One region of the Bradyrhizobium sp. STM 3562 genome, then DNA from elsewhere that is predicted to be linked to it. Evidence: predicted binding sites of a transcription regulator. Region 1 holds the regulator's gene; each other region holds the start of a gene.
The links. The regulator PhoB, encoded in region 1, activates phosphate uptake and scavenging genes when phosphate is short. The targets are predictions, from matches to a motif close to TGTCATNNANCTGTCAT.

Region 1 (6,768 bases):
GCGACGGCGTCGCGCGAGCAGGAGCATCGCGCCTGCAGCCGCTGTGACGAAAATACCCGTACGCCGCGCTCGTGAAACAGGCGATACAGCAGCCGCTCGCCGGAGAGATCGGGATCGATCAGCTCGACGTCCTCCACCGTCGCCATCAGCGACTGTCCCTCGATCCAGGCATCATCTTCCTTCACTTCGTGCGGGGCGGTGCCTTCGGGCGCATCGCCCGGATGCAAATCGGCCTGGCGCGCACGCTCCGGCGCCTTCGGCAGGAACTGCATCAACAACCCGCCGGCGCGCCAGCGATGCGTGGCGCGCCCATCGCCGCCGCGCCATTCCTCGCCCACCGCGAGCCGCACGCGCGTCGGAATCTGTTCCGAGCGCAGAAAATATTCATGCGCGGCATCTTCCAGGCTGCCGCCATGCAGCGCCACCAGCCCCTGATAGCGGCTCATGTCCGGACCCTGGTCGATGGTCATGGCGAGATGGCCCTTCCCGAGCAGCGCAGCGGAATCCGCTCCCGGCGTGAGCCGGTCGGCATCGAACCGCGCATAGGCGCGCAAACGGTCCGGCGCCTGGAAATCGACCACCATGAAGGAGACCGGCCCGTCGGTCTGGGTCTGCAGGATAAAGCGGCCGTCGAATTTCAGCGATGAACCGAGCAGCGTCGTCAGCACGATCGCCTCGCCCAGCAGCTTGCCGACGGGCGCGGGATAATCGTGCTTGGTCAGGATGTCGTCGAGCGTCGGCCCGAGCCGGCTCAGCCGGCCGCGCAAATCGAGCGCGCCGACCTCAAATGGCAGGATCGCGTCGTCGACTGGAACGGAGGATGGCGCCCGAACGGGGGGCTCGCGAGTGATTTTGCTGTCGGGGGATTGAGAGGTCATGGCGCTCTATCTGGGGTCGGAACGCGCGAAACGAAAGGGGTTGACCTGTGGTCGCGGGCAAGCAGCCGTCCCAAGCAGGGCCGTCGTCCTGGCGAAAGCCAGGACCCATAACCCCAGGCTTTAGTTGCGGCAGAAAGGCGTCTGCCATTCTGCTCTCTCGATAGATCACGCAGTATCGCGACGAGCGCAAGCGCTCGCGCTGGGGGTCCCGGCTTTCGCCGGGACGACAGTGTACTTGCGGCGGGTCTACACCGCGTCGAAGCACCAGGCCAAAATGCCCTTTTGCGCATGCAGGCGGTTTTCGGCCTCGTCGAACACCACGGACTGCGGCCCGTCGATCACCTCGTCGGTGACCTCCTCGCCGCGATGCGCGGGCAGACAGTGCATGAACAGCGCATCGGGTTTGGCGAGCGACATCAGCTTGGCGTTGACCTGATAGGGCTTGAGCAGATTGTGACGATGCTCGCCGTCCTTGTCGCCCATCGACACCCAGGTGTCGGTGACGACACAATCGGCGCCGCGTACGGCCTCTTCCGGATCGTTGCCGAGCACGATCGAGGCGTTGGTCGCCTTGATCCAGTCACGCATCGCCTTCTTCGGCGCGAGCTCCGGCGGGGTGGCGACATTGAGCGTGAACTTGAAGCGTTCCGCCGCATGCGCCCACGAGGCCAGCACGTTGTTGTCGTCGCCGGTCCAGGCGACCGTCTTGCCCTGGATCGGCCCGCGATGTTCCTCGAAGGTCATCAGGTCCGCCATCACCTGGCAGGGATGCGAGCGCCGCGTCAGCCCGTTGATCACGGGGACGGTAGCGTGGGCGGCAAGCTCCAGCAGCGCCTCGTGATTGAGGATGCGGATCATGATGGCATCGACATAGCGCGACAGCACGCGCGCGGTATCGGCGATGGTCTCGCCGCGGCCGAGCTGCATCTCCGCGCCTGTCAGCATGATGGATTCACCACCGAGCTGGCGCATGCCGACGTCGAACGACACCCGCGTGCGCGTCGAGGGCCGCTCGAAAATCATCGCGAGTGTCTTGCCTTCGAGCGGCTTTTGCGGCTTCTCGTGCGCCTTCAGCTTCGTCTTCATCGCGTTGCCGGCGGCCAGCATGCGGCGCAACTCCGCCAGCGGCAGCGCGTTGATATCAAGGAAATGCCGCGGCTTGCTCATTGGCTTACCGCCTGCTTCGACGGACCGCTCGACAGCGCGACGCAGGCGCGCTCGAGCATGTCGACGGATTGTTCGATCTCCGCCTCGGTCACGATCAAGGGCGGCAGGAAGCGGACCACATTGTCGCCGGCGCTGACGGTGAGCAGTTTTTGCGCCCGCAACGCCGTCACCAGATCGGCCGAGGGCACCACCGCCTTCACGCCGACCAGCAGGCCTTCGCCGCGCACTTCCGAGATGATGTTCTTGTGGCGATCCACCACCGAGGCCAGCTTCTGTTTCAAGAGCAACGATATCCTTTGCACGCGCTCGAAGAAGCCCGGCTGCAGCATGACGTCGAGCACCGCGCCGGCCGCGGCGACCGCGAGCGGATTGCCGCCAAAGGTCGAGCCATGCGAGCCTGGCGTCATGCCGGCCGCGGCCTCCGCGGTCGCAAGCACGGCGCCGATCGGAAAACCGCCGCCGAGCGCCTTGGCAAGCGACATCACGTCAGGGATCACGCCGAGGCGCTTGTAGGCGAAGAGCTCGCCGGTGCGGCCCATGCCGGTCTGCACCTCGTCGAATGCGAGCAGCAGGCCGTGCGTGTCGCAGAGTTCGCGCAAGCCCTTGAAGAAAGCATGGGGCGCGGTGCGCACGCCGCCCTCGCCCTGGATGGGCTCGATCAGGATTCCGGCCGTATGCGGCCCGATCGCCTTTTTCACGGCATCGAGGTCGCCATGCGGCACCTGATCAAAACCGTCCATCGGCGGACCGAAGCCGTCGAGATATTTGGCAGAGCCCGTCGCGGCGAGCGTCGCCAGCGTGCGGCCGTGGAATGCACCCTCAAAGGTGACGAGACGATAGCGCTCGGGATGCCCCTTGGCGGCGTGATGCTTGCGCGTGACCTTGATCACGCCTTCCATCGCCTCGGCGCCCGAATTGCAGAAGAAGACATAATCCGCAAAGCTCTGCTCGCAGAGGCGAGCGGCGAGACGCTCGCCGTCCGGGCTCCTGAACAGGTTCGACATGTGCCAGAGTTTCGTCGCCTGCTCTTGCAGCGCCTTGACGAGATGCGGGTGCGCGTGCCCGAGCGCATTCACCGCGACGCCCGAGGTGAAATCGAGATAGCGCTCGCCGTCGGTTGCGATCAGCCATGCGCCCTCGCCTCGCTCGAAGGCGAGATCGACCCTGGCGAAGACGGGAAGCAGATGCGACGCGGCGCTGTTGGTCATGACGATCACTTGGCAGTCACTGATGGGTTGCGGCCGGCGTGATGCGCGCAATTAACATGGTCGCATCAACGACCCGATCCGGAAACGAAACGTGCCGCCTTTTCAGGGCGGCACGTGAGGGCATTTTATGCACATGGGGATAAGTGTCAACCTTATCAGCACGCCTGATGCGAGCGCAGGGATTCCGTAGGATTCCGGTGGGATGCAGCAGGAATCCCGCATGGCACAAGGGTTTCTGACAACACGGAACATGTGGAAGGCGCTTGCGGACTCTTGCGCCGGAGTCACGGCATATTGTAGCGTCTTTTTCGTCGGATACGACATCTCGTGCGGCAGTTTTGATCCCAAGAGTTAGGCTGTTTGGCGTACACGTCCGGGCGCGCTTTTCGCTCCCGGCGAGCCTTAAGGGATTCTGACCGCAAGGGTTTTTGGGATTGGGCATCGCAGCGCCGGAAGAACAGGTTCGGCCGGCGTGAGGCGGAGGATGGAGTCGATGACAGTATTGACCTGGTCAGACGAGCGCGTCGAACAGCTAAAGAAGCTCTGGGAAGCCGGGCTTTCAGCCAGCCAGATCGCCGCAGAACTCGGAAACGTGACACGCAACGCTGTGATCGGCAAAGTGCATCGGCTTGGGCTCTCCGGCCGCGCCAAGGCCCCGGCGGCGGCTGCGCCGCGCCAGCGCAAGCCGCGTCCGGCCCAGCACATGATGCGGGTGTCGCGCCCGGTCTCGCGCGGCAACACGGCGCTGGCCCACGCCTTCGAGGTGGAGCTCGAGCCCGACCCCATCGCCTACGACAACGTCGTGCCGATGAGCCAGCGCCTGTCGCTCTTGGAATTGAACGAGGCCACCTGCCACTGGCCGGTTGGCGATCCCGCAAGCCCGGATTTCTTCTTCTGCGGCGGCAAGGCGCTTACAGGCCTGCCCTACTGCGCGCATCACTCGCGCGTCGCCTATCAGCCGGCGGCGGACCGGCGGCGGACGCCGGCGCATAAGCCGACGAGGTAACGACTGTCGCGGCAAAGTATCCGCTGTCGTCCCGGCCAAGTGAGCAAAGCGAGCGCCGAGCCGGGACCCATAACCACAGGCGGCCATTGTCACGCACGGCGGCACGACGAGCTGAGCTATCGCGACAACAAGGGCCTGTGATTATGGGTCCTGGCTTTCGCCAGGACGATGCCGAGTGATTGGCAGCGCTCTCGCCGCGACGACTACCGAACCGCTTACGACTCCGCCTTCGCGAAGCGGTCGTCCAGCGCGTAGCCGGCGCCGCGCACGGTGCGGATGGGATCCTGCTCGCGGCCGGGGTTGAGCAGTTTGCGCAGGCGGCCGATATGGACGTCGACGGTGCGCTCATCGATATAGATGTCGCGGCCCCAGACGCTGTCGAGCAGTTGCTCGCGCGAGAACACCCGGCCGGGATGCTCCAGGAAAAATTCGAGCAGGCGATACTCAGTCGGGCCGAGATCGATCGGCCGGCCCGAGCGGGCGACGCGGCGCTTCTCGCGATCGAGCTCGATGTCGCCGTAGGCGAGCACGGTGGCTAGCCGCTCGGGGCTCGCGCGGCGGAGCAGGCCCTTCACGCGGGCAAGCAGTTCCGGCACCGAGAACGGCTTGACGATGTAGTCGTCGGCGCCGGTCGCAAGGCCCCTCACCCGCTCGCTCTCCTCGCCGCGCGCCGTGAGCATGATGATCGGCAATTGCTTGGTCTCGGGGCGCGCCCGCAAGCGCCGACACAGTTCGATGCCCGACAGGCCCGGCAGCATCCAGTCCAGCACGATCAGGTCGGGGACGCGCTCCTTCAGCCGCGTGTCGGCATCGTCGCCGCGTGCGACCGTTTCGACTTCATAGCCTTCGGCCTCGAGATTATAGCGCAACAGCGTGGTCAGCGCTTCCTCGTCTTCCACCACCAGAATGCGTGCGCTCATGGCTTGGAGTTCTCCATTTGCTTCAGCATGATCTGATCCGAAAAGCGGTTTCCACTTTTTCGGATCGTGCTCTAATTACCCGGGACGGCAAAGGCCGTCGTGTCGCCCTTCGGGCGCTTGTCGAGAATTTGTTGACCTTCGATCATGTAGAACACCGTTTCCGCGATGTTGGTCGCGTGATCGCCGATCCGCTCGATGTTTTTGGCGCAGAACATCAGATGGATACAGAAGGAGATGTTGCGCGGGTCCTCCATCATGTAGGTCAGGAGCTCGCGGAACAGCGAGGTGCAGATGGCGTCGACCTCCTCATCGCCCTTCCACACGCTCATCGCCGCCGGCAGGTCGTGGGCCGCATAGGCGTCGAGCACGCTCTTGACCTGCTGCTGCACCAGATCGGTCATGTGCTCGAGCCCGCGGATCAGCTTTAGCGGATGGAAATCGCTCTCCAGCGCCGCGACGCGCTTGCCCATATTCTTGGCGAGGTCGCCGATCCGCTCCAGATCGATCGCCACCCGCATGGCGCCGACGATCTCGCGCAGATCCACCGCCATCGGCTGGCGCCGCGCGATGGTGAGCACCGCCCGCTCCTCGATCATGCGCTGCATGTTGTCGATCTCGAGATCGGCGGCGACCACGCGCTGGCCGAGCGCAACGTCGTGGCGAACCAGCGCATCCACGGACTCGACGATCATGCGCTCGGCAAGGCCGCCCATCTCCGCAACCAGACGGGTCAGCTCCTGCAGGTCACTGTCGAACGCCTTGGCTGTATGTTCGGAACCCATATTCGTTCTCCTCAGCCGAAGCGGCCGGTGATGTAGTCCTGGGTGCGGCGGTCACCCGGCGACGTGAAGATCTTGCTGGTATCGTCGAACTCGATCAGTTCGCCGAGATACATGAAGGCGGTCTTGTCGGAGACGCGCGCCGCCTGCTGCATGTTGTGGGTGACGATGGCGATGGTGTAATTCTCCGACAATTCCTGGATCAGCTCCTCGACCTTGGCGGTCGAGATCGGGTCCAGCGCCGAGCACGGTTCGTCGAACAGGATGACTTCCGGGCGCACCGCCACGGTGCGGGCAATGCAGAGCCGCTGCTGCTGGCCGCCGGAAAGGCTGAGGCCGGAGGCGTTCAGCTTGTCCTTGACCTCGTTCCACAGCGCGCCGCCGCGCAGCGCCTTCTCGACGCGGTCGTCCATCTCGGACTTCGCCAGCTTCTCGTAGAGGCGGATACCGAAGGCGATGTTCTCGTAGATGGTCATCGGGAACGGCGTCGGCTTCTGGAACACCATGCCGACGCGCGCCCGCAGCAGATTGAGATCAAGCTTCGGATCGAGAATGTCGGTGTCGTCGAGCTTCAGTTCACCGGCGGCGCGCTGTCCTGGATAGAGATCGTACATCCGGTTGAAAATGCGCAGCAGCGTGGACTTGCCGCAGCCGGACGGGCCGATGAAGGCAGTGACGCGGTTGGTGCCGAGCGTCAGATTGATGTTCTTCAGCGCGTGGTGCTCGCCGTAGTAGAAGTTGAGATTGCGCGCCGTCACCTTCGCCGGAGCCTCCGGCAGATGCCCCGAGGCCGCCGGATTGGCCTTGGTA
Region 2 (6,768 bases), 1.2 Mb from region 1:
CGACCAGCTTTCAGGCGGTCAGCAGCAGCGCGTGGCGATCGCGCGTGCGCTGGTGCAGGAGCCGGAGATCATTCTGGCCGACGAGCCGATCGCATCGCTCGATCCCCGCAACACCAAGATCGTGATGGACGCGCTGCTGCGCATCAATAAGCATTTCGGCATCACGGTCCTTTGCAATTTGCATTCCCTCGATCTGGCGCGCAGCTATTGCGACCGCCTCATCGGCATGGCCTCGGGTAGGGTCGTCTTCGACGGGGTACCCGCTGCATTGACCGAGACGATCGCGCGCGCGCTCTACGATCTCGAGGCGAACGAAGTCATGGGCGTCGCCTCCGTCGACGTGCCGGCTTCAACCGTTCCGGCCGTCGGCGAAGCCGCCGCGGCTTGATCATCCTGCGTCGCTGCAAGGCGCGCGTCTTTACGAAGTTAGGACCACCAACAACGAAGGTGCATCATGATCAACCGTAGACTGGTTCTGGCCGGCGTCGCCGCGTTTGCATTTGCAACGTCTGCCTCCGCCGAGGACTGGAAGCAGAAATATCCCGAGATCACGTTCGCCGTGATCCCGGCTGAGAACGGCTCCGGCGTTGTCGAGCGCTTCACGCCTTTCGTGAACTATCTTTCCAAAGAACTCGGCATCAAGGTGAATCTGCGCGTCGCCAACGACTACGCCGCCGTCATCGAAGGCCAGCGCGCGGGCAACATCCACATCGGCTATTACGGTCCGGCTTCGTTCGCCCGCGCCCGTCTGACCGGTGTGAAGACCGACGCCTTCGTGATCGACGTCAACTCCGATGGTTCCAAGGGCTATTATTCGGTGTTCTATGTGCTCGCCAAGAGCCCGTACCAGAAGCTCGATGACCTGAAGGGCAAGAATCTGGGTCTGGTCGATCCGAACTCGACCTCCGGCAACAACATGCCGCGCTTCAAGATGAACCAGATGGGCATCGATCCCGACCATTTCTTCTCCCAGGTCATCTTCACGGGCAGCCACGAAAATGCCGTGCTGGCCCTGGCGCAGGGCACCGTGGATGTCGCCGCCAATTGGTGGAACGCCGAGGACGATTCCAATCTGACCCGCATGCTCGCCAAGAACATGCTGAAGAATGCCGACGGCACGCCGATGAAGAAGGAGGACTTCCGTGTCATCGTGAAGTCGGACCTGATCATCAACTCGCCTTACGCCTATCTCAGCGACCTGCCGGACGATATGAAGGCCGCGATCAAGCAAGCCTTCCTCGCTGCGCCGGAGAAGGATCCCGAAGCCTTCAAGAAGCTCTCGGACGGTAAGAACCGTCCGTGGCAAACGATCACCAATGAGGACTACAACAAGACGATCGATCTGATCAAATTCGTCGACGGCCTGCGCAAGAAGGCGTCCTGATCGTCGCCGATCAATGAGGCCGGGTCCTGCGCGACCCGGCCTTTTTTCGTCTTGCTCCCGCACCGACAGTCCGCGATGACGACAGCGGTTTCCACTCTCCCGACCCAGCAACTCGCCGAGCTCAATCGCGCCTATCGCAGTGCGGTGGCCCGCAGGCGCCTGCGTCTTGCGTTCGCGGCGGCGCTGTTCCTTGCGGCGCTCGTCATTGCCGCGATCGGCGCGGAAGTGAACTTGAGGACGCTCTTCACCTATTTTGGCAATTTCGTCAGCTATTTCGATCGGATCCTGAAGCTCGACAGCGGCGCCAGGGTATGGACTGATTTCGGCGAATGGTTCTGGGGCTGGCGCAAATGGCTGCGCCTGCTCGGTGAAACCTTGCTGATCAGCTATGTCGGAACGCTGATCGGGGCGGTGTTCGCTTTTGTGCTCAACTTCCTTGCCGCCGAAAACACCTCGCCGAACCCGTGGCTGCGCTTTGCGATTCGGCGGCTCCTGGAATTTGCCCGTACCGTTCCGGCCATCGTGTTCGCGCTGATCTTCGTCATCGCCTTCGGCCTCGGACCAATGGCGGGCGTGCTGGCGATCGCCATCCATTCGAGCGGCGCGTTGGCCAAACTGTTTTCTGAAATCGTCGAGAATGCCGACATGAAGCCGGTCGAAGGCATCCGTTCGACCGGCGCGAGCTGGATCTCCTGCATGCGCTTTGCGGTGCTGCCGCAGGTGATCGGCGGTTATGCGAGCTATGCTCTGCTGCGCTTCGAGATCAATGTCCGCGAGGCGTCCGTGATGGGATTCGTCGGCGCGGGCGGCATCGGACAGGAACTCGTCGTTGCCATCAGAAAATTCTATTATTCCGACGTCAGCGCGATCCTGGTGATGATCATCCTGACGGTTTTCGTGATCGATATCGCAACCGGCTGGCTGCGGGTGCGCTTGTTCGGCAAGGAGGCGCGGACATGACCCCGACGGGCGCACCGGATCCGGAACAATTGCGGGCGCGCTATCCCGGCATCTTCCGTCGTCCGGCCTCGGCGCGCCTAGCGACCCCGGCGATGCTGCTGCTGGCCATCGCGGTCCTTGCGTTCGGGCTGGTGGACCTCGATTTTTCGCCGACACGGCTCCTCGGCGGGCTGCATCAGCTTGGCTGGATCACCCTGATGATGTTGCCGCCTGATCCCGGCTCGTCGCTGCCGCTCTATCTGAAGGCGCTAGGCGAGACGTTGTCGATCGCGCTGCTCGGCACGTCGTTGGCGGCGGTGATCGCCTTGCCCGTCAGCCTGCTTGCCGCGCGCAACGTCGTGCCGTCGAACATCGTGCGCTTTCCGGTGCGCCGCTTCCTGGATTCCATCCGCGGCATCGATACCCTGATCTGGGCGCTGGTCTGGATCAATGTCGTCGGCCTTGGCCCGTTTGCGGGCGTGCTCGCCATCGCCATCTCGGATTTTGGCGCGCTGGGTAAGTTATTTTCGGAAGCGATCGAGGCAGCCGACCGCAAGCAGGTCGAGGGCATCCGCGCTTCCGGCGGCAGCAGCTTACACGAAATCCGCTTTGGCCTGTTGCCGCAGGTGATACCCGTAATCGCGGGCCAGGTGCTCTATTTCATCGAGTCCAACACCCGTTCGGCCACCATCATCGGCATCGTGGGCGCGGGCGGCATCGGCCTACAATTGGCGGAGCAGATCAGGGTGCTGGAATGGCAGCACGTGTCGTTCCTGATCCTGATGATCCTGGTGGCGGTGGCCGCGATCGACTGGATCTCGGGCAAACTGCGCTTTGCGATTATTGGGCGCCGCGCGGTGGCGTGAACTAGGCGATCAACCGCCTTCCACGACGAATTCCACCCGCTCGGCAGCAAAACGCGATCGCTTGGTCACCAGCGGCTTGCCCTCCGCATCGACGTCGGTGCTGTCGACGACAAGCACGGGTCGGCCAAGCGCGAGATCAAGCCGCGCGGCATCGGTAGCCTCGGCAATCGCCGCAGTGATCCGGCTCGATCCGCGGCGATAGTCGCGCACGCCATAGTGGGCGAGCAACGCAGTCATCGAGCGCACGGTCGCGAACACCGTGCCCGCATCGGGAAAGCGCGCGGCTGAAAGCCAGGTCGTGCTGACGCAGATCGGTGCACGGTCGGCCGATCGCAACGCCTCGATCCGGACCAGCGGAGCGCCGGTCTTCAAGCCCAGCAGCCGGGCCAATTCACGTGTGGCCGGCTCCTCGCTCGCCGCGATCAACTGTCCGCGCGGCTCGCGGCCTTCTCCGCCGACGATTTCGGAAAACCGCGTCCGTGAGCGCAAGGGGTAAGCAAGGCGTGGGGCTTCCACATAGGTGCCGCTGCCGCGTTCGGCGCGCACCAGGCCGCGCTCGGCGAGCACGGCCAGCGCGCGCCGCACGGTATGGCGATTGACGCGATAGATCTCGGCAATCTCGGTCTCGCTGGGCAGGCGCTCGCCCCGGGCATAGCGGCCCTCGGCGATGCCGCGCTCGATGCCGTCGGCGACCTGCCGCCACAGCGCAACGCCCGAGGCGAGATCCTGCATGCTCATTCTGTGACACCCTGAAGCCGACTGGCGAAAATCACCTGTCTGTCATGAAACGGTCATGGCGTTTCATTATCAAGTTGTCTAGTATCATAGACAACTTAATAGCGGCAAGACGAGAGTGGGACCGAGCATGGACGCCCGGGACAAAACCAAAGAAGGCGGGGCCCAAAGGGCTGCCAGCGAAATGATCGTGAGGCGAAAGGCGGCGATGGCCGTGCTTGCGCATGCCAAGACTGCGGAGATCTCGGCGCATCTCGAGGCGGTCGCCTTGCCTCCTTACGAACAGCTTCGTGAGGCGGAAAACGGGCTTGTCATGTTGCGCGGCCGCATCGGCGGTGACGGCGCGCCGTTCAATCTCGGTGAAGCGACGGTGTCGCGTGCGGCGGTGCGGCTTGGCAGCGGCGAGATCGGTTTCGGTTATACGCTCGGCCGCGACCGGGAAAAGGCGCGGATGATCGCATTGTGCGATGCGCTGGTGCAGTCGGATGAATTTGCAGGGAGCGTCGAGATGAAGGTGATCGCGCCGTTGCGCGCCGGCTTGCTTGCACGCCGCCAGCAAAGGGCCGCGGAGATGGCGGCCACCAAAGTCGATTTCTATACCATGGTCCGCGGTGAGGGGTGAGTGATGACGACGATCGCCGAACTGCCGGCAGGTTTCTCGGACAAAGTGCTGTCGGCGCAGATGACTTTCCGCTCGGTGATGGACGCGATGGCGCGGCCCGGCACCGTGCAGCGCGTCACCGCATCCGTCGGCACGCCGCGGCATCTCATGCCCGGCACGGCCGCCATTGCACTCACATTGTTCGATCATGACACGCCGATCTGGCTCGATCCGCTGCTGTCGGAAACCGCCGAGGTCAAGAATTGGCTGAAATTCCACAGCGGGGCGCCGGTGACTATCGATCCGCAGGTCGCGAGCTTTGCGTTCGTCAGCGAGCCGGGCGCGCTTCCAGCCCTCGATCGCTTCTGCTTCGGCAGCAATGAATATCCCGACCGTTCGACGACGCTGATCTTGCAGGTCGAGAGCCTGGCGCGCGGCGTGCAGTACGAATTGCGCGGGCCCGGTATCGACGGCGGCACGATCCTGCACGCCAATATCAGGCCTGTGAATCTGTTCGAACGGCTCGCCATCAATGCCGCGTTGTTTCCACGCGGCATCGATGTCGTGCTGGTCGCGGACGACGCAGTCGTCGCGATCCCGCGCACGACACGCTGTGTCGGTTACGGAGGTTAGAGAATGTATGTCGCCGTCAAAGGAGGCGAACGCGCGATCGAAAACGCTCATCGTCTGCTGGCGCGTGAGCGGCGGGGCGAAGCCGATGTGCCGGAAGTCACGCTGGCGCAGATCTCCGGGCAACTCGCGCTTGCGGTGGATCGGGTGATGAGCGAGGGCTCGCTCTATGACCGCGAGCTTGCGGCGCTCGCGATCAAGCAGGCGCGCGGTGATATGATCGAGGCGATCTTCCTGGTGCGCGCGTTCCGCGCCACGCTGCCGCGTTTCGGCGCGACCGAGCCCGTCGATACCGGTAAGATGCAGGTGCGGCGGCGGATTTCGGCCACCTTCAAGGATATCCCCGGCGGCCAGATCCTCGGGCCGACCTTCGACTACACCCATCGTCTGTTGGACCCGCAGCTTACCGAAGGATTTGTTCCGGACGAGCCGGCGGTGGCGGAAGCCAGCAGCGCTCCGACCCCGCGCGTCACCGACATTCTTGGCCGTGATGGGCTAATCGAGTCGTCTCCGGCCGCGGGTGCAGACCAGGCGGTCGGCGATCTGACGCGCGAGCCGCTCAGCTTTCCGGCCGATCGCGATCTGCGCCTGCAAAATCTCGCACGCGGCGATGAAGGGTTTTTGCTCGCGCTCGGTTATTCCTCACAGCGCGGCTATGGCCGCAACCATCCGTTCGCGGGCGAGATCCGCTTCGGCGAGGTCGAGGTCGAATTCTCAGCCGAAGAGGTCGGTTTTGCCGTGCCTTTGGGCTCGATCGAGCTGACGGAGTGCCAGATGATCAATCAGTTCAAGGGCTCGGCGACCGAAGCGCCGTGCTTCACCCGCGGATATGGCCTCGCATTCGGCCAGAGCGAACGAAAGACCATGTCGATGGCACTGGTCGACCGCGCGCTTCGGGCCCGCGAGTTAGGTGAAGAGGTGCTCGCGCCGGCGCAGGACGAAGAGTTCGTGATGTCGCATTCCGACAATGTGCAGGCGACCGGCTTTGTCGAGCATTTGAAGCTGCCGCATTATGTGGATTTCCAGTCCGAGCTGGGGTTGCTGCGCAAGTTGCGGGACGAGTTCTTCCAGTTCGGGGCGCGGCCGGAGTTGAAGGAGGCTGCGGAATGAATGCGCCTACCTACAACTTCGCCTATCTCGACGAGCAGACCAAGCGGATGATCCGTCGCGCCATCCTGAAGGCGATTGCCATTCCAGGCTATCAGGTGCCGTTTGCCAGCCGCGAGATGCCGATGCCCTATGGCTGGGGCACCGGCGGCGTGCAGGTGACCGCGGCCATCCTCGGGCCCGACGATGTGCTGAAGGTGATCGATCAAGGTTCTGATGACACCACCAACGCCATCTCGATCCGAAAATTCTTCGCCAAGACCGCCGGCGTGAAAACCACGACGTCGACAGCGGAAGCCACCGTCATCCAGACCCGCCACCGGATTCCGGAAATGCCGCTGCGTGCCGGGCAGGTCCTGGTCTATCAGGTGCCGATCCCGGAGCCGCTGCGCTTCCTCGAGCCGCGCGAAACCGAAACGCGCCGCATGCATGCGCTCGCCGAATACGGGCTGATGCACGTGAAGCTCTACGAGGACATCGCCCGCTTCGGGCACATCGCGACGTCC
Region 3 (6,768 bases), 2.2 Mb from region 1:
CCGGCAGGACAGAGGGCATATGGGTCATCTCGGTATTTTACCGCAAGCCCAACCGCCGGCAAGCCGCCTGTCCGGTCAGGCGACAAAGCGCGGATGGTCGGTCGCCCAATCCGCCGCATCGCCGTCCATATCGACGACGCGCAGATAGGCCATGTGGTCGATAAAGGCGCGCGCGGAGGCTTCCCACGTGTATTTTGCCGCGAATTCGACGCAGGCTGCTCGCGGAATCTTGAGCGCCGCCAAACAGGCCTCACGCAAATCTTCAGCAAGCACCCCGACCGGCGCATCGCCGATGACGTCGCGCGGGCCGCTCACCGGAAAAGCGGCAATCGGCAGTCCGCTCGCGAGCGCCTCCAGCAGCACCAGGCCGAACGTGTCGGTCCTGGAGGGAAACACAAAAACATCCGCAGCGGCATAGACTTCCGCCAGACGCTCGCCCTGCCGCGCACCCAGAAATACGGCTTGCGGGTATTTCTGCTCGAGCGCGGCCCGCGCTGGCCCGTCGCCGACGATCACCTTGGTGCCGGGCAGATCGAGTTCCAGGAAGGCCTCGAGGTTCTTTTCCACCGCAACGCGCCCGACGCAAAGAAACACCGGCCGCGGCTGGCAGAGATCGACGTCGCGCGGATGAAACAGTTTGGTATCCACCCCGCGCGGCCACAGCACCACGTTGCGAAAACCGCGCTCGCGCAGCTCGCTGGCGAGCGCCGGCGTTGCCGCCATCACCGCCCGGCTCGGACCATGAAACCAGCGCAAGCTGGCCCAGACCCAGGACTCCACCCAGGACTCCGGAACCGGCGCGCGCGCCGATACATATTCGGGAAACCGGGTGTGAAAGCTCGTCGTGAACGGCAGGCGGTGCTTGCGGCAGTAGCGTCGCACCAGGACGCCGATTGGCCCCTCGGTGGCGATATGGATGCTATCGGGCCGGCTGGCCGCCACCAATGCCGCGACCTTGGCGGGGCGAGGCAAGGCAACGCGCAAATCCCGGTAGCTCGGCAGGGCAAAGGTGCGAAAGGTTTCCGGGGTGAGGAAATCGACCTCGACCTTGTTGTTTGAGCATGATCCGTTTCGGAAAACCGGTTCCCACTTTTCCGGATCGTGCTGCAACGCCCTGATCGCCTCCGCCATCATGGTCAACGTCCGCACGACCCCGTTGACCTGCGGGTGCCATGCGTCGGTCGCGACCAGAATGCGCATCTGGCTCCTTCGCCTACGCGGCGCGCGCCGCGATCTGCGGCACCGGCGCGACACGGCCGGCGGGATCGGTCCAGGTGATGATCTCGAAGCTGCCGTCCTCGTGCTCGGCGAGCGCAGTGCAGCTTTCGACCCAGTCGCCGCAATTCATGTAGCGGATGCCCTGCATGTCGCGAATGACGGCGAAGTGGATGTGGCCGCAGATCACGCCATCGGCGCCGTGACGTCGCGCCTCGGCGGCGAGCGCGGTCTCGAAGGCGCCGATATAGTTCACCGCGTTCTTGACCTTCTGCTTGGCCCATTGCGACAGCGACCAATAGGGCACGCCGAACATGCGGCGGAAGAAGTTGACCAGCCTGTTCATCTGAATGGCGAAGTCATAGGCCTTGTCGCCGAGATGGGCGAGCCAACGCGCGTTCTGCACGACGAGATCGAAGATGTCGCCGTGAATGACGAGATAGCGACGACCGTCGGCGCCGGTGTGGATCGTGTTTTCGACCACGTCGATGCCGCCGAAATGCGTGCCGTAATAGTTGCGCAGGAACTCGTCGTGATTGCCGGGGATGTAGGTCACGCGCGCGCCCTTGCGCGCCTTGCGCAAGAGCTTCTGCACCACATCGTTATGCGATTGCGGCCAGTACCAGCTCGATTTCAGCGCCCAGCCGTCAACGATATCTCCCACCAGATAGATGGTGTCGGCGTCGTGGCTGCGTAAGAAATCGAGCAGCTTGTCGGCCTGCGAGCCGCGCGCTCCGAGGTGAACATCGGAGATAAACAAAGTGCGAAAGCGCCGCTCCGCGCCCTCTTCACTTAAGGAGTCACTTCCCATGAACGCGCCCCTAACAGATCCCTGTGACAATGCCATGACGAACGAGGCCCGGTTCACCCATGTGCCTCTCACCCCGGCGGCTGCCGTCGGCCGCTTCTTGTTCGAATCGAGTGTCCGTAGCCCTAGGGCCGCGATAGCAGGCCCGTGCGACAATCAAGCGACAATGTGCGGCATTCCGTAGCAATGCGGTCCCCCGCAAGCGGGCGAGGCGATCGAATTCGCGGGGGCTGCGCACGCGAAAGCGTCCATTCAGTTTTCAGCCAACGACGAGGACGCAAATCGACGTTCTCGCGACGGCATTCGCCCGAGTTTTGCTCAACCGACCACCCTCTCCAAAATGCAGAGGGCGCAGGGAAGGCCGGGTGCTCGCCACACCCATGGCCCCCGCGCGAAAAAAATGCGCGGGGCGTTGACCACAGGTACGGCGGAGACACGTCCGGCCTTCCCTGCGCAGTGGTTTTACGGCTTACTCCGCGCTCTCCCCGGTGAGCCAGACTTTGTTGTCACCGTCATCAGCGCGATGCGAGAAGCACCGCCCGCGAGTTTAGCGCCAGCCTTGGGGCGCCAGGACCACACGGCTTCGCCGTCCGCGAATGTGCCGCTCGTCCATCGGCACGTCCACGTCCACCGCATCCCGTCCCAACGTTCGTGACGATCGCGATACGCCCCTCATCAAGGCGGGATGGCGCAAGTAACCATCAATTTCTGAAAAAACGAAAGAGAAATATTTTTACGCAACCGACTGGACGACCCAAATCAGATTGAAGCGGCTCAACAAATCAGCTTTTGCGCGCACGCGATTTCATGAGTGGGGAGGCTGGGCAGCGCCCCGCTCTGCAAACGATTCCGCCCGTCGGGCGAATCGCGGGACGTCTGAACCTTGGCAGTTCGGCTCAAGCGCGACGAGATTGAGTTGAATCCTCATCGCGCGTTAGCTCTTTGATTGAGCATGATCTCTTCGGAAAACCGCTATACACGCTTCCGGATCATGCCCTACCAACCGTTCCCGCCCTCACCTTCGCGCAGGCGCTTGAGCGTGAACTCGACCAAGCCATTTGGCAATTCCCGCCAGCTCTCGATCTCTGTCAGATAATCGTGGCTTGGATAGGCCTTGAACTCGCGCCGCACCCGCGCGCGGGCTTCCCGCAAGGCGAGCGTCAGCCGTTCGCGGATGAATCTGCTGTCTTTGTTGCCGGCAAGGCGATCCGCAAGGTCCCGTGGAGTGGCCACGTTGTATTCCCCTGAAAAGGTTGCGAAATGAAATGATGCAAAGACGGAGAATAGTCGCAGTCATGAAATCGTCACGCGCACGCGCGCGCGATCAGCTTACGGCGCTTGGGCCGCGAAGGCCCGCGCCGGCTGACCTTAACCGCATTTTGTCCACAACATTATAGCGGAGAGGCGAACCGCCTGATCTCAGGCCGGCTCTAATTGGGCGCCATGGTGTTCCAGATGTCCCGATGCAGCAGCCATGTGCCGTCGCGATCTCTTCTCCAAACCACCAGGTATTTGACCTTCGCTTGCCCCGAGCCAAGCTTGAGTTCGGCCTCGCCCACCTCATAGGCGGCATCGCCGACAACTTCGAGGTCGACGGTTTTAAGGGCAGCGCCGGTCATCCCAAGTGCGTTCGCGGCCGTCCGCCAAAACTCCTCGATCGCCGGTCTTCCACTGACGATCGGCGCATCGGGAGGCATCACGCGCGCGCTCTCGGTGTAGAGTCCGGCCAGCCCCGCATAGTCCTTGCGGGCTACCGCTTCACCGAATTTGCGATTTCCCTCATCAATAGCCTGGCGAACCACGTCACTGCTCATGACGATCCTCCCGGACGAATGGAATCTCACGGAGAAGAACTGCAGATGACATTGTGTCTACGACTGAACCCAAACGGTTCAATGCGGACACAGTGATGCGGGGCTGCCGCTCTGTCCGGCTCTGCAGCCTGGTCGGTCAATGCGCTAGCGCTTCGAGATCAGGAAATCGTCAGTAAATTCGCCACGCGACACCTTGACCGGAATCTCGCCCTCGCTTCCGATCTCGAAGATGTCGGAACCGGACCTGGCCTCCGGGGAGGCAAGTGCGTCGACCCGCTCGGCGATATTTTGCGCCTGCCATCGATTGAGATGCCAGGCAAACTCCTGCCCGCTTGCGCGCAATCCAAACTCCCGGTCGGCAGGAACGATCGCCAGTGGCGTCCGCGGCCGAAACGTACCTGCTTGCTCGGTCAGCGAGATCTTTTCGGGGCGACGCGCAAAGCGCCGCAGCGTTGCCGAGAGTGCGGCAAGATCAGCGCCATCGCCGAGGATGAGAAACATCGGATTGAAATCGCTGGGCATATATTCGTATCGAAGCATCGGACTGGTTGTCCCTCCCGTCAAACGGGCTGCGAGCCGTCGAGAAGCGCAACGATGTCCTGGGCGTGACACAGTTCGATCAAGCCCTTGTCCGCTTCGTTCGGAGCCTCGAGATATCTGACCTCCACCCACATGCCATCCTCCATGTTCTGCGTCACCTCGGCGAGGATGCGTTCGCGCAATTGCAATCGATCGCCGGGCTTGAGAGCGAGAATGTCGATCATGGATGCGATTCCCGCGGCTCAGAAGAACATGGTCAGGTTCTTGGCGAGCAGAATGTTCTGCTCGAGAATGATTTCGCGGCGGCATACCTTCCAGCCATTTTCGACCAGCCTCAGCGTATCGTTCCGCCTTCCGACCAGGGTGTAGGTCTCGTACTCGACCCGGTTCTGGTAGACGAGGATACGGCTCGCCACATCCAGCTCTTCAGCCTGGTCGAGATTCGGGCGCGCGTCCTTGATCTGCACATTGGTCACCATGTGGGTGATGCGCGAAAGCGGCTCTTCGGCATAGTGCACGCCCGTGAGGATCTGATCCACGCGCTTGGTCAGCGTCCATTTGTCTTCGTCGAACCAACTGATGCCCTCGCCTCTTTTGGTGTTCTCGCGCGCCTCATGCTGGCCAAATTTGACGTTGCGCCGGATCGGCATGAAGTAGCTGATGTCCTCGGTCAGAAGATCGAGCCACTCGCGGAAGCGGCGAGCGTCGAGCAAATCCGCCTCGTAATAGTAGAAATCCTCCACATCCGCCTTGAGGCGATAATAGCGCTCGGTGCGCGCAATCGAGGGATTGCCCGCACGCTCTTGGGCGGCGAACGGCTTTGTCTGGGTGAGAGCGCTGCTCATCTGCTCCTCCTAAGATCTGAGTGTTACCGACTAGCCGGCTTCGCGGGGACCGGCCCGCCCTGATGCGCGAAGCAGCCGACGTCAATCACGGTTCCCGAGATCGCCTCCGCTTCGGGAGACAGCAGGAACGCAACCACGTTTGCGATGTCGTCACCGGTCGCCGGTCGGCCGGCAGCGGTGCCGGGCGCGCCGATACCCACCTTGCTGCGATCGCCGCCGGCGCGGCCGAGACTCATGCCGCTGACGATGCCTCCGCCGCCGGGGATCACCGTGTTGATCTTCACGCGATGATGCAGGAAATCGTACGCCGTCGCGGCTCCGAGCGCGACCAGCCCGCCTTTGCTGGCGCAGTAAACGGCCATGTTCGGCTTTCCCCAGCCCGCGCCGGAGCCGATGTTGACAATCGAGCCTCCACCCTGGCGGATCATGTGCGGCAGCACGGCGCGGCAGGTGAGGTACGGCCCCTTGAGGTTGACCGCGATGATCCGGTCGAACAGCGCCTCGTCGGTGTCGAGGACCGTGCCCAGGGGGCCGATCGCAGCGTTGTTGACGAGACCGTCGATGCGGCCGAACCGGTCAAGAGTGAAGTTCACCACCCGCTCGACATCAGCCGCCAACGATACATCCGCTTCCAGCAGGTCGGCCTGCAAATCCTGGCGCTCCAGTTCCTGCCGCAGGCCGGGTATCGCACTCTGGGCAATGCTCGAAGCCTGTGGCGACTCCAGCCCGAAGGCCACGACGTTGTGCCCTCGACCGGCCAGACCCAGTGTGATCGCACGGCCGATCCCGAACGTGCCGCCGGTCACGATGACGACTTTTGCGGCTGCGCTCATTCGGCAGCCTCCCTGTTGCCGGCCGCAAGGCCGAGCAGTTCCCCCCAGTCCGCGTCGCGCATGTAGGAGGCCCAGCGCCGGTAGAAGCCCCGCGCGATCTGCTCTGTGACTTGCAGACTGAGCTCGCCTCCCAGCGCATGATCGGTCGTATAGGCTCCCATCGATTGCTGATAGTTGAAGGGATAGCGGCGCGCGATGGTCCCCGTGCTCGCGGCAGTCGCATAGAGCCAGTTCTCGATGTCGTCCTGCTCGGTCATGCCGGCCGGTCCCGAATAGCGCATGTAATAGTGCCGCAGATAGTCCTTCACCTCCGACGGCGCGTCCTTGTCGACCAGGAAGAAGCGCCAGGCTTCCGTCGAGGTCGGACTGTGCGGATGCCAGGCGCAAAGTCCGCGCGGCTGCCGGCCGTGATAGGAGGTGTTCGGGAAGATCGTGCCGACGAACGGCATCAGGCGCGCGCCATCGCCCAGGCGCCGTTTTCGTTCCTCGTAGCAATGGCGGAAATATTGCTCGAGAACCGGATTGTCGAGAAACGACTCGACGTATTCGTTCGCCTCGGGCTGGATCGCGCTGTGCACGCCATGCCCGGCCGGAAAACTGATCCAGACGTGCTGGGCGTGTTCGAGTTCATTGTCGCGCCGGCCCTTCTTGCCGGAGACCGCGCTTGGTCCGATCCCGATCAGATCGACGGAACGGTGGCTCGGGTTGTGATA

Region 2: a site for PhoB is predicted at 3,968-3,984, ahead of phnF (phosphonate metabolism transcriptional regulator PhnF). Genes of this name have one in related genera too.
Region 3: a site for PhoB is predicted at 2,050-2,066, ahead of P6U23_RS13040 (UDP-2,3-diacylglucosamine diphosphatase). Genes of this name have one in related genera too.

Annotation. Positions count from the first base shown of each region.
Region 1 covers NZ_CP120694.1:665,137-671,904, reverse strand. Annotated here, with positions in the region: gene P6U23_RS03070 (Hsp33 family molecular chaperone) at 1-878, opposite strand, end outside; gene argF (ornithine carbamoyltransferase) at 1,125-2,045, opposite strand; gene P6U23_RS03060 (aspartate aminotransferase family protein) at 2,042-3,253, opposite strand; gene P6U23_RS03055 (GcrA family cell cycle regulator) at 3,747-4,259, shown strand; gene phoB (phosphate regulon transcriptional regulator PhoB) at 4,475-5,179, opposite strand; gene phoU (phosphate signaling complex protein PhoU) at 5,251-5,961, opposite strand; gene pstB (phosphate ABC transporter ATP-binding protein PstB) at 5,973-6,768, opposite strand, start outside.
Region 2 covers NZ_CP120694.1:1,829,259-1,836,026, forward strand. Annotated here, with positions in the region: gene phnC (phosphonate ABC transporter ATP-binding protein) at 1-388, shown strand, start outside; gene phnD (phosphonate ABC transporter substrate-binding protein) at 455-1,384, shown strand; gene phnE (phosphonate ABC transporter, permease protein PhnE) at 1,460-2,344, shown strand; gene phnE (phosphonate ABC transporter, permease protein PhnE) at 2,341-3,189, shown strand; gene phnF (phosphonate metabolism transcriptional regulator PhnF) at 3,199-3,927, opposite strand; gene phnG (phosphonate C-P lyase system protein PhnG) at 4,109-4,546, shown strand; gene phnH (phosphonate C-P lyase system protein PhnH) at 4,550-5,158, shown strand; gene P6U23_RS08440 (carbon-phosphorus lyase complex subunit PhnI) at 5,162-6,265, shown strand; gene P6U23_RS08445 (alpha-D-ribose 1-methylphosphonate 5-phosphate C-P-lyase PhnJ) at 6,262-6,768, shown strand, end outside.
Region 3 covers NZ_CP120694.1:2,854,667-2,861,434, reverse strand. Annotated here, with positions in the region: gene P6U23_RS13050 (threonine/serine dehydratase) at 1-19, opposite strand, end outside; gene P6U23_RS13045 (glycosyltransferase family 4 protein) at 76-1,200, opposite strand; gene P6U23_RS13040 (UDP-2,3-diacylglucosamine diphosphatase) at 1,214-2,026, opposite strand; gene P6U23_RS13035 (hypothetical protein) at 3,020-3,256, opposite strand; gene P6U23_RS13030 (YybH family protein) at 3,454-3,837, opposite strand; gene P6U23_RS13025 (hypothetical protein) at 3,982-4,359, opposite strand; gene P6U23_RS13020 (hypothetical protein) at 4,398-4,601, opposite strand; gene P6U23_RS13015 (3-phenylpropionate/cinnamic acid dioxygenase subunit beta) at 4,620-5,222, opposite strand; gene P6U23_RS13010 (SDR family NAD(P)-dependent oxidoreductase) at 5,246-6,055, opposite strand; gene P6U23_RS13005 (aromatic ring-hydroxylating oxygenase subunit alpha) at 6,052-6,768, opposite strand, start outside.